DNA from 4 places in the Enterobacter asburiae genome. Region 3 is predicted to be linked to each of the others. Evidence: predicted binding sites of a transcription regulator. Region 3 holds the regulator's gene; each other region holds the start of a gene.
What was found. The regulator CRP, encoded in region 3, controls carbon source genes, mostly activating them, when cyclic AMP is high. The targets are predictions, from matches to a motif close to ATGTGANNNNNNTCACAT.

Region 1 (3,100 bases), 1.3 Mb from region 3:
ATGTTTGGTTTTTCCATCATCAGCTTGCCGAACAGCATGCGCCCCTTCTCGCCACCGGAGAGCACCTTAGCCGGTTTTTTGATGTCGTCCTGGCTGAACAGCAGACGACCCAGAATGCTGCGCACCGCCTGCTCGTCGTCGCCTTCCTGCTTCCACTGGCTCATCCAGTCGAAGACGGTGAGGTCGTTTTCGAACTCGTACTCATGGTCTTGCGCGTAGTAGCCAATCTGCGCGTTTTCAGACCACTTCACGGTGCCGTTGTCCGGCTGCAGTTCGCCCACCAGGGTTTTCAGCATGGTGGATTTACCCACGCCGTTGGCACCGAGGATGGCAATCTTCTCGCCCACTTCCAGCAGCAGGTTGAATTTTTTAAACAGCGGGCCGTTCTCAAAGCCTTTTTCAAGAGCTTCCACTTCCAGCGCGTTACGGAACAGTTTCTTGTCCTGCTCGAAGCGGATGAACGGGTTCTGACGGCTGGAGGCTTTGACTTCGTCCAGCTTGATTTTGTCGATCTGACGCGCACGCGAGGTCGCCTGACGCGACTTAGAGGCGTTAGCGCTAAAGCGGCTGACGAAGGACTGCAGGTCAGCAATCTGCGCTTTCTTCTTGGCGTTATCCGCCAGCAGACGTTCACGCGCCTGGGTGGCCGCCGTCATGTATTCGTCGTAGTTGCCCGGGTAAACGCGCAGCTCGCCGTAGTCCAGATCCGCCATGTGCGTACAGACCATGTTCAGGAAGTGACGGTCGTGCGAGATGATGATCATGGTGCTGTCGCGATCGTTCAGCGTCTGCTCCAGCCAGCGGATGGTGTCGATGTCCAGGTTGTTCGTCGGTTCGTCGAGCAGCAGGATGTCCGGGTTAGAGAACAGCGCCTGTGCCAGCAGCACGCGCAGCTTCCAGCCTGGTGCAACTTCGCTCATCGGGCCGTAATGCTGTTCAACCGGAATGCCCACGCCCAGCAGCAGCTCGCCCGCGCGCGCTTCCGCAGAGTAGCCGTCCATCTCGCCGTACTGCGTTTCCAGCTCGGCCACTTTATAGCCGTCTTCTTCGCTCATTTCTGCCAGCGCGTAGATGCGATCGCGCTCCTGCTTCACTTCCCACAGTTCCCCATGCCCCATGATCACGGTGTCAAGCACGGTGAACTCTTCGAAGGCGAACTGATCCTGACGCAGCTTACCGATACGCTCGTTAGGGTCGAGCGATACGTTGCCGAGCGTCGGCTCCAGGTCACCGCCGAGGATCTTCATAAAGGTGGATTTTCCGCTACCGTTGGCACCAATCAGGCCGTAACGGTTGCCGCCGCCAAATTTGACGGAAATGTTTTCGAACAGCGGCTTACTGCCAAACTGCATAGTGACGTTGCTGGTAACTAACACGGGGAGATTCCTGCGAAAAGTGTGATAAACACGGCATTATGCCACAATTCCGAATTGAGATCCCGTGTTGCGGCAATCCACTAAACTTTAACAAAATCGAAAAAAATGTGATTTCGTACACATCTGAATTCCCTGTAAGCGGGAATGCACATATAATGCGCTCCCATCACAGATTCAGACTTATCAACTCATCGCCAGAATGGCTTAGATACCTCGCACAACATGAACATGAAATTAACAACGCTTTTTGCGGCGGCGTTAGCCGTAGTAGGTTTTTGTAAGACCGCGTCTGCGGTGACGTATCCCCTGCCAACAGACGGTAGCCGTCTGGTAGGCCAGAACCAGGTTGTGACGGTACCAGAAGGTAACTCTCAGCCACTGGAGTATTTCGCTGCGCAGTACCAGCTGGGCCTGTCTAACATGCTGGAAGCGAACCCGGGCGTTGACCCGTATCTGCCGAAAGCGGGTACCGTGCTGAATATCCCTCAGCAGCTGATCCTGCCGGATACCGTTCATGAAGGTATCGTGATTAACAGCGCCGAAATGCGTCTGTATTACTACCCGAAAGGCACCAACACCGTTATCGTGCTGCCAATCGGTATCGGCCAGCTGGGTAAAGACACCCCGATGAACTGGACCACCAAAGTTGAGCGTAAGAAAGCGGGCCCAACCTGGACGCCGACCGCTAAAATGCACGCGGAATACATCGCTGCGGGCGAACCGCTGCCAGCCGTTGTGCCGGCAGGCCCGGATAACCCAATGGGTCTGTACGCGCTGTACATTGGCCGCCTGTACGCTATCCACGGCACCAACGCCAACTTCGGTATCGGCCTGCGCGTAAGCCACGGCTGCGTGCGCCTGCGTAACGACGACATCAAGTTCCTGTTCGAAAACGTGCCGGTCGGTACGCGCGTGCAGTTCATCAACGAACCGGTGAAAGCGACCTCTGAGCCAGACGGCAGCCGCTACATCGAAGTGCACAACCCGCTGTCCACCAGCGAAGACCAGATCAACAACAACGAAATCGTCCCTGTTACGCTGAACAGCGCGGTGCAGGCGGTGACTTCTCAGCCAGACGTAGAAACGGCGATTGTTGACCAGGCCGTGCAGAACCGCTCCGGTATGCCGGTGCGTTTGAACTGATAAAGAAGCATTAAAAAAGCGGGCCTCGTTGCCCGCTTTTTTTTATCCGTTATTCACGATCACGATCCCGCCGTGGTCGTACCGATAGTGGCAGTGCGCATACTCCAGCGGCGTGCCATCCTCCAGATAAATCACCTGCTCCACTTCCAGTACGGGATCGGTCTGCTCGCAGACCAGATGCTCCCTGTCCAGCGCGTTGGGTTTAAGCGCCCGCACCACCCGATACGACCCCATAATTTTCAACGCCAGCGTCTCCTGCACGTACTGGAACACTGAACCTTCAAGATGGTTTTTCGTCAGGCCCGGCACCAGATTCATCGGCATCACCGTGGAATCCAGCGACATCGGTTCGCCGTTCAGCAAACGGAGTCGAATGAAGTCATAGATCGGCGCATCGGCGTTAATCATCAGCGACGCCTGCTCTTTGTCGTTCGGGAAGCGCAGCTCGAAATGCACCACCCGGCTGGTCACCGTTCCCAGATGTTCCCAGGTTTTGGTCGCACCAAAGTAGTCGCTGCCGGAGAGATCCCACTGCGAGAGCTGAAGAAAGTTTTTGCGGATGAACGTGCCCTGCCCCTGAC
Region 2 (3,100 bases), 880 kb from region 3:
GGTAGTACATGTGCGTCCCGGCGAAAACGCCGGAGGAGAGCAGGCCAACGAAGATCGGGAACGACCAGTCGGCATACCAAAAACCTTTATTCTGTTCCATGTAGAGGCTCCTGTTATTTACCGCTGAGCGAGTTGTGGATCATGTCGAGCCAGTTCGGCACGGTCAGATGGAAGGATTCGATCATCTTCATGTCGAAGCCGCGGAAGAAGCCGCTCAGCACGAAGAGCAGGACGATCGCCGCCATCATCACTTTGGTGACGTGGTTCCAGCCGCTCTCTTCCACACCTTTCCCGATCAGGATCCCCAGCACCAGGCCCGGTACGGCGTTGCCCATGATCAGCTGCGCCGCGCCGCCAAAGATGGTGGCCCAGAAGCCCGATTTTTTACCCGCGTCGATGGCCGCCAGCCAGAAGATCACCGGCATCACGGTGTTCACCAGCAGGTTTGCCGCAGGCACCAGCACTTTGACGGCGGTGACCTGAAGCGCTGCCGGAACGGAGGAGGCGGTCAGGTTCAGGAAGGTGACGACGAGCATGCCGATCACGCCGCAGGCAATCGCCATTTTGCGCGGGTCGTGCAGCGTTTCGCCGACGTTACGGTTTTTGATCATCAGTGCAGCAGCACCCCAGTTCGGGATGATGCGGTGGTCAACGTCCTGTGTGAAGGCACCTGCGGCCACGGAAGAGGCCCAGGCGTTAAAGAAGAAACCTAACCCAAAGGAGAAGTGGGACGCCGGATCCCCTTCACAGGAGTTCAGCTCCCCCAACGTACGAAACGCGCCCATACCCTGAGTGGTAGGCGCATGAAACATGCGTGCAGCCCCGGCTCCGACACCGACGCCAACCAGGCCGCCAATGATGAGCGATTTTATTAATATAATTAAGAACATCAGTCTGCCCTTTTATGAATAATCAGCGTTGCGTGACGAAATCCACCTGGTCAAGATTGATAGCGGTCACGTTGACGGTCACATCCAGCTCCACGCTGTAGGTGCGTCTTTCCCGGCGCAGAAAGAAGAACAGAAACGCTTCTTTTCGCACCGCTTCTTGCGCCTGAACGACCTGCACATCCTGTGGCTCAATACGCAGTAAGATATGCGGTGAGGCTTTCATCACCGCGGCCTGAACGTGGTTGAGCGCGTCGGCAAAGGCGCGCGCTTTGGCGTCGCCTTTTCCCTTCACTCTCACCGTGGTTGTGAACTGTTCTTTCATGCTTATGCGCCGTATTTCTTCTGCCACGCCTGTACCAGACGCTCGCCCAGCTCTTCTTTATCCATAAAGCCAAAGCCCAGCACGTTGCAGCCTTCGTTGATGGCGGTCACGCCTTCTTCCACGGAACGCATGCCGTATTTGGCCTTGTAGCCATATTTGGTTTGGGCAGTGATGGCACCCGCGCCGCCGCTGCCGCAGAAGGAGATGCCGAAGGTGGCGTTTTCCGCCTTCATCATGTCGCCGAGCTTCATGTCCGCCGCCATGCCCGGCACAACCACCGCGCGTCCACCTGCTTTTTCCACACCGGCAGCCACTTTCTGACCTTTACCCAGGCGATCGCCAATCACGACTGTAATCTGTTCCATGTGTTGCTCCTTAAAGGTTGTCTTTCGCGACTTCAAAGTGAACGGAGAGCAGCCAGGCTTCTTCATCAGGAAGATTGCCAAACTGCGCGACCACTTCACGGGCGAGCCGCATTGAATCCGGTGAAATTTCGTCAAACAGCTCTGCTTCAACCTCCGGCAGCGGCTCGCCGGTCACGGACCGGTGCGCCATTGCGCGCACGTGTGAGGTGAGCATCTGCTCCTGTACCGCATTGGGGATGATGTTGTTCCGGGCCAGCAGGGCATAAACCTGCTGCAGCATGGTGTTCGCGAGCTGTTCTGTTTGCTCCGCCTGTTCCCCAACGTCGTTCATTACCGCTCCGTTAATCACTGGTCTTACCCCGTTAATGGCTCTGGAATAAAACTAACGTTGGGGGGGAATTGTTTGTAGCGAGTTGTTTTCCACTTCGAAGTGGAAAGGCGAGCCGCAGCAGTGATCTGTGCCACATAAATGCGGTGAATCTGAATTAATCCCGGTATTTGCGTGATGAATATCACGTATTCCAGCGGCAAAATGCGCGCCGGGGAAACGAAACGTTCAGGCGTGGTGACGCAAAAATGTGATGGCGATAGGGTTTACTTATTACCGCGTAAAAAAAACGGGAGCCACTGGCCCCCGCTGGTTGTTTGTCAGATGCGCGATCGGTTAACGGTATTTCTTGTGATAGGTGTTACGGGTCGTCACAAACTGCTCGGCCGCCGCCTGGGCTTCCTTCACTTTGCCTTCGTTAGCCAGCTTCAGCGCGCCGTCGATCTGGCCGACCAGCACGTCAAAGCCGTGGCGGTAGTCTTTCATCTCTGCGCTGTCTGCCGCTTTGCTTTCCAGCTTCGGAGGCGTCGCTTTTTGTGCGTCCAGCGCCGCTTCACGCATTTTGGTCAGCGCGTCTTTCATTTCAGCCGCATTGTCGGTTTTCTGCACCACCTTCAGGTTTTGACCGAGGATGCCCATGTCGTCTTCAAGATCGGCAGCAAACGCAGAAGAGCCAAGAACCAGCGTTGAAGCCGCGACGATCGCTAACAGATGTTTACGCATTGCTCACTTCCTTTTTTATTATTAAAACGCCTTTACGGGTATTACTGACCGGCGATTTTCATTTCCGGCAGAAGTACAGAACCACACTGTATATTGCTACGTGTTTCAATATCGTTACCGACCGTAACGATATTCCGCCACATGTCCTTCAGGTTGCCGGCAATCGTAATCTCGCTTACCGGATACTGGATTTCGCCGTTTTCCACCCAGAAGCCCGCCGCGCCGCGCGAGTAGTCGCCGGTGATGCCGCTTACGCCCTGCCCCATCAGCTCGGTGACCACCAGCCCGGTGCCCATCTCTTTCAGCATCTGCTCAAAGTTCAGGCCCTGTCCGGCAATGCGCCAGTTGTGGATGCCGCCAGCGTGTCCGGTGCTTTTCAGCCCCAGCTTGCGCGCGGAGTAGTTGGTCAGCAGCCACTGCGTCAGAATACCGTCTTTGATGATATCGCGACGTTCGGTGCGCACGCCTTCGC
Region 3 (3,100 bases):
CACCATCGCCCAGCCGTAATTTTTGCGGATAATCAGGTAGCTCACCAGCGTAACCGCCAGCATGCCTGCCAGGGTATAGCCTTCCGGCACGTGGAAGTGCAGCGTCACGCCCGCGATGATCAGCCCGGCCATCGTTCCGCCAGCCCGATGCAGAATACGCACCCGCGTGGCGCCGTAGCCGTTCTGGGTGACAAACAGCACGGTCATTAAGATCCAGTAGGGTTTCGGCAGGTGCAGCGCCATACCCATCAGGCTGGCGGTACTGAGCATCACGCTAATCCTTGCGGCGTTGCGCAGGGCGGACGATTTAAGAGAAAGATAGCTTTTGAGCGCGGGCAATAGCGGAAGCCGTTTCTGCTTATCCGCCATCAGGTCGCGGGGATAAAGCGGGCGCTGCGTGCGCAACACGCGGGCGATACGGCTGAAGTGCCAGGCGGCAAACTGGCCGACGGGGTTATCCGGATGCTGACGGGCGATTTTCTCCAGCGCGCCCAGCTGCTTATCCATGTTAAAGCGCGTCGGGTAGCGGTGATAGAGAATATCATCGGCCAGCACCCGCAGGCGTGCGGACACGGTCTGCGCGTTCCAGCGGATCACCGCTTCGGCGTGGCTGCGCTCGACCAGCTTTTGCACCTCCTGCGGGTGGTGAAGGCTAACGGAGATATGCTCCTGCAGATCCAGCCCGACCTGGAAGGTGCGCAGCAGCCGCTTGTATTCGTGGTTCTTGTTGGCGGCGAGCATATGCAGCTGCTGATAGCACTGGCTTATGAGATCCACCACCTTCTGCTGGCGCGTCAGCAGCGGCGGTAAGGATTTTTCCGGATCGGTATGCTGGGTGAGCAGGGTGTATTTGGCCTCGCAGTAATCCGCAAGCTGCACATAGAGCAGGCTCAGGGATTCACGCAGCGGCTGTTCGCGCCACAGCCAGAACCAAAACCAGTTAAACAGCCCGTACCATAATGTCCCCAGGGCGTAAATCAGCAGTGGCTCCCACACCGGCATATTCCCTGCAAGGCTCAGCGTGAAAATGGCCGCAATCAGCGAGGCGGGAAGCAGGCGGGCGTGCAGCGAACTGATTTCCGCCGTGACGCCGAGGGTCATCGCCAGCACGGTCAGGATCAGCGGCAGCGGGATATCCCGGGCAAGCAGAAGTTGTACGGCGAGGCTACAGCCGGCAAACAGGCAGCCACCGATAATCAGGCGTTTGAAAAAGCGCTTATGCGGCGTGTCCAGACCGGCGATGTTGCAGCAGGCGGGCACGAGGGAAAACAGCAGGCCTTGCTGAAGATGTCCGAGGATCAGGCCTATGGCCACAGGAAGACACAACACCAGCGTTTGTCGCAGTGCGTAGTTAACTTCCGGGTGATAGATCAGCCTGCGCCACATGGGGAGTAGAGACAAAAACGGCGTGACACCTTGCGATGGCACGCCGTTTAAGCGGAATTAACGCGTTCCGTAAACCACGATGGTTTTACCGTGGGCGGAGATCAGGTTTTGATCTTCCAGCATTTTCAGGATACGGCCCACTGTTTCACGGGAGCAACCGACGATCTGACCAATTTCCTGACGGGTAATTTTAATTTGCATGCCGTCCGGGTGGGTCATGGCGTCTGGCTGTTTCGCCAGGTTCAACAGGGTTTGTGCGATACGGCCGGTAACGTCCAGGAAGGCGAGGTTACCCACTTTCTCTGACGTAACCTGCAGACGGCGCGCCATTTGGGAAGAAAGACGCATCAGGATGTCAGGGTTAACCTGAATCAGCTGACGGAACTTCTTGTAAGAAATTTCAGCCACTTCACATGCTGTCTTTGCACGAACCCAGGCGCTACGTTCCTGGCCCTCTTCAAACAGGCCCAGTTCACCGATGAAATCGCCCTGGTTCAGATAAGAAAGGATCATCTCTTTCCCTTCTTCATCTTTGATCAGCACTGCCACCGAGCCTTTAACGATGTAATACAACGTTTCCGCTTTTTCACCCTGGTGAATCAGCGTGCTCTTTGATGGGTACTTATGAATGTGGCAATGAGACAAGAACCATTCGAGAGTCGGGTCTGTTTGCGGTTTGCCAAGCACCATGCGCTGTTATCCTCTGTTATAAGCTGTCACCAGAGTCATCAGATGCATCCGGACTCTGGGGTTGCAATCGAATTCTTACCCATACCCTGGGAAGTCGGCTACCGTAACGTTTCGCAGCCAGTAAAGTTTGATGTCCTCTGCATACACGTGTAACGTCAATGTATTACTGTAGCATCCTGAGTGTTTTAGCATAGCTTTCGCCGCGTGTCTCCTGGTGTCTCGCTTCAGCATGATGCAGGTCGCCTTCCATTGCGAGAAATGTAACGCACGCGTAATCTGTCACCAAAAATGCAACGTTGGAGTTTAAGAATATGCAAGCGCGCGTGAAATGGGTTGAAGGTTTAACGTTCCTGGGCGAGTCCGCGTCAGGACACCAGATTTTGATGGACGGTAACTCCGGCGATAAAGCACCCAGCCCAATGGAAATGGTGCTGATGGCGGCAGGCGGATGCAGCGCAATTGATGTGGTATCGATTCTGCAAAAAGGACGTCATGACGTGACGGATTGTGAAGTCAAACTCACGTCAGAACGTCGCGAAGAGGCGCCACGCCTGTTCACCCATATTAACCTGCACTTTGTGGTCACCGGTAAAGAGCTGAAAGACGCGGCGGTCTCGCGTGCGGTTGACCTGTCTGCGGAGAAGTACTGCTCGGTGGCGTTAATGCTGGAGAAAGCGGTAAAAATCACGCATTCGTATGAAGTGATCGAGGCGTGATTGATGGGGCATCGTGCGTGTTGATGCCCTCACCCTAACCCTCTCCCACTGGGAGAGGGAACATGCTCACGCGATCTGTTTCCCTTCCATCAGTCGCTCCACCAACGGCGTCATGATGAGCTCCATCGCCAGCCCCATTTTTCCGCCCGGCACCACTAACGTATTCATGTGCGAAATAAAAGAGCCCTGCAGCATGGCCAGCAGCCAGGGGTAATCAATGCCGTCGAGATTGCGGAAATGGATCACTACAAAGCTTTCATCCAGCGACGGGATGCTTTTGGCCGCGAACGGGTTGGAGGTGTCCACCG
Region 4 (3,100 bases), 1.4 Mb from region 3:
CGGCGTCCTGCTTGAACATATCCCAGGAAATTAAACCGCTGGAGTCAATGAAGTGGGTTTCAAGGTTGGTATGCTCGGCCACTTCTTCATCGTCAAACGTTGGCGGAGTGAAGACGTCGAGATCTTTCAGGCTACGGCCCTGCAGCAGCTCGGTAACGGTACGCTCCAGCGCCACGCCGAAGTCAGGGTGCGCGCCGAATGAGGCGAAGCAGGTACCGTTGGCCGGGTTAAACAGCACCACGCAGATAACCGGGTACTTGCCGCCCAGCGAGCCGTCATAGGCAAAGATTGGGAAACCTTCTGCTTCCAGCTTAGCGATGGACTCTACTACGCCCGGGTAGCGCGCCAGCACGTCTGCCGGAATTTCTGGCAGGCTGATGGATTCAGCGATGATGCGGTTTTTAATGTGGCGTTCAAAGACTTCAGACAGGCCCTGCACGCGCGCTTCATTGCGGGTGTTACCGGCGGACATACCGTTGGACACATACAGGTTGCCGACGATGTTCATCGGGATATACACGGTCTGCTCGTCAGACTGACGGGTGAACGGCAGGGCGCAGATACCGCGATCCTCGTTACCGGACTGGAGATCGATCAGCATGCTGGCGGTCAGTTCGCTGTCTGGATCGTAGAAGGCACGCAGGCGCGCGTCGAGAATACCTTCCGGCAGCTCGTCATCTTCGGTCAGCGGGAACCATTTTTCATTTGGATAGTGAACGAACGGACCGTTAGCGATGTTCTCGCCCAGCCAGAAGTCTGCGAAGAAATAGTTGGTGGACAGACGCTCAAAATACTCACCCAGCGCAGAGGCCAGTGCCGCTTTTTTTGTCGCGCCTTTACCGTTGGTAAAGCACAGGGCACAGTCTTTATCGCGAATATGCACGGACCAGACATGAGGCACCGGATTGAGCCAGGAGGCTTCTTCGATGTTAAAACCCAGGTCGGTCAGTTTCTGCTGGAAGCGAGCGATGGAATCTTCCAGAGCGGCGTCTTTGCCGGGGATAAACGTTTGAGTCATGGCGTTCACTTTTATCGTACGTAAAGCGCGCAATGATACGGGTTTTGCGTGACGGGTGCTATCTTCGGCGAAAATAAAAGGCTGGGCTATGCTTAGTGGCAGTAACTGACTGTTAAGGCATAGAAAAATGAAAGCATTTGATCTCCAGCGGATGGCGTTTGATAAAGTTCCTCCTGAATTTCTGGGCGAAGTGGCGCTGCGCAGCCTGTATACCTTCGTACTCGTCTTCCTGTTTCTAAAAATCACCGGCCGCCGCGGCGTGCGGCAGATGTCGCTCTTTGAGGTGTTGATCATCCTGACGCTGGGGTCTGCGGCGGGGGACGTCGCCTTTTATGACGACGTGCCGATGGTGCCGGTGTTTATCGTTTTTGTCTCACTGGCGCTACTTTACCGTCTTGTCATGTGGCTGATGTCGAAAAGCGAAAAGCTGGAAGATCTGCTTGAAGGGAAGCCGGTCGTTATCGTCGAGGACGGACAGCTGGCCTGGGAAAATGTACAAAGCGCTAATATGACCGAGTTTGAGTTCTTTATGGAGCTACGCCTGAACAGCGTTGAACAGCTCGGGCAGGTGCGTCTGGCGATCATGGAAACTAACGGGCAAATCAGCGTCTATTACTATTCTGACGACGAGGTGAAGCCGGGACTGTGTATCCTGCCGGATACGCTCATTGAGCGTTTCAGAACGGTACCGGAATCAGGCGAGTATGCATGCGTAAGATGTAGCCATGTAGTCGCGATGCAGCCGGGGGATCGCCAATTATGCCCCCGCTGTGCAAATCCGGAATGGACGAAGGTTAGCCGGGCCAAACGTATCACCTGACAGCCATTTTGTCGGTTTTGTCTTAGCGAGGCGGCAGATTGTTTTGTGTGATGCGGGCCACATTTCACGGGTCATAAGTTTTAGACATTGCGGCGCGTGTCACTGAATGATAAAACCGATATCCACAGTTATAACTTATGGCTTTTAGCGTGGTGAGGGGAAATGGCTCAAGTCTTTAATTTCAGTTCAGGTCCGGCAATGTTACCGGCAGACGTGCTTAAACAGGCTCAACAGGAACTTTGTGACTGGAACGGTCTCGGTACGTCGGTGATGGAAATCAGCCACCGTGGTAAAGAGTTTATTCAGGTGGCGGAAGAGGCAGAAAAGGATTTTCGCGATCTGCTGAATATTCCCTCGAACTACAAAGTATTGTTCTGCCACGGCGGTGGACGCGGCCAGTTTGCAGGCGTTCCGCTGAATATTCTCGGTGACAAAACGACGGCTGACTACGTTGACGCGGGTTACTGGGCGGCAAGCGCCGTTAAAGAAGCGCATAAATACTGCACGCCGAATGTTATCGACGCCAAAGTGACCGTTGACGGTCTGCGCGCCGTGAAGCCAATGAGCGAGTGGCAGCTTTCCGATAACGCAGCGTATCTGCACTACTGCCCGAACGAAACCATTGACGGGATTGCCATCGACGAGACGCCAAACTTCGGCAGCGATGTCGTGGTTGCCGCCGACTTCTCCTCCACCATTCTGTCTGCGCCAATTGATGTCAGCCGCTACGGCGTTATCTATGCGGGCGCGCAGAAAAATATCGGTCCGGCCGGTTTGACTATCGTCGTCGTGCGTGAAGACCTGCTGGGTAAAGCGCATAAATCCTGCCCGTCGATTCTCGATTACACCGTGCTGAACGATAACGACTCTATGTTCAACACCCCACCAACGTTTGCCTGGTATCTCTCCGGCCTGGTCTTCAAATGGCTGAAGCAAAACGGCGGCGTGGCGCAGATGGACAAGGTCAATCAGCAGAAAGCTGAACTGCTGTATGGCGTGATCGACAAGAGCGATTTCTACCGCAACGATGTGGCGAACGCTAACCGTTCCCGCATGAACGTGCCGTTCCAGCTGGCGGACAGCAGCCTGGACAAAGTGTTCCTGGAAGAGTCCTTCGCGGCAGGTCTGCATGCGCTCAAAGGCCACCGTGTCGTTGGCGGCATGCGTGCCTCCATCTATAACGCGATGCCGCTGGAAGGCGTTAAAGCCCTGACGGATTTCATGATCGACTTCGAACGTCGTCACGGTTAATTTGCTGTTTT

Region 1: a site for CRP is predicted at 1,482-1,499, ahead of ldtB (L,D-transpeptidase). Genes of this name have one in related genera too.
Region 2: a site for CRP is predicted at 2,027-2,044, ahead of ACJ69_RS14710 (glycine dehydrogenase). Genes of this name have one in related genera too.
Region 4: a site for CRP is predicted at 1,884-1,901, ahead of serC (3-phosphoserine/phosphohydroxythreonine transaminase). Genes of this name have one in related genera too.

Annotation. Positions count from the first base shown of each region.
Region 1 covers NZ_CP011863.1:541,663-544,762, reverse strand. The annotation lists gene ACJ69_RS02720 (ABC-F family ATPase) at 1-1,376, opposite strand, end outside; gene ldtB (L,D-transpeptidase) at 1,599-2,519, shown strand; gene ACJ69_RS02710 (GntR family transcriptional regulator) at 2,562-3,100, opposite strand, start outside.
Region 2 covers NZ_CP011863.1:3,046,198-3,049,297, forward strand. The annotation lists gene ACJ69_RS14690 (DUF4310 family protein) at 1-100, opposite strand, end outside; gene ACJ69_RS14695 (DUF4311 domain-containing protein) at 114-890, opposite strand; gene ACJ69_RS14700 (DUF4312 family protein) at 913-1,212, opposite strand; gene ACJ69_RS14705 (SFCGS family glycine-rich protein) at 1,215-1,577, opposite strand; gene ACJ69_RS14710 (glycine dehydrogenase) at 1,588-1,926, opposite strand; gene cybC (cytochrome b562) at 2,242-2,628, opposite strand; gene pmbA (metalloprotease PmbA) at 2,670-3,100, opposite strand, start outside.
Region 3 covers NZ_CP011863.1:3,924,062-3,927,161, forward strand. The annotation lists gene ACJ69_RS18885 (YccS/YhfK family putative transporter) at 1-1,386, opposite strand, end outside; gene crp (cAMP-activated global transcriptional regulator CRP) at 1,444-2,076, opposite strand; gene ACJ69_RS18895 (OsmC family protein) at 2,388-2,792, shown strand; gene ACJ69_RS18900 (phosphoribulokinase) at 2,859-3,100, opposite strand, start outside.
Region 4 covers NZ_CP011863.1:653,774-656,873, forward strand. The annotation lists gene ycaO (30S ribosomal protein S12 methylthiotransferase accessory factor YcaO) at 1-1,018, opposite strand, end outside; gene ACJ69_RS03210 (DUF421 domain-containing protein) at 1,146-1,838, shown strand; gene serC (3-phosphoserine/phosphohydroxythreonine transaminase) at 2,001-3,089, shown strand.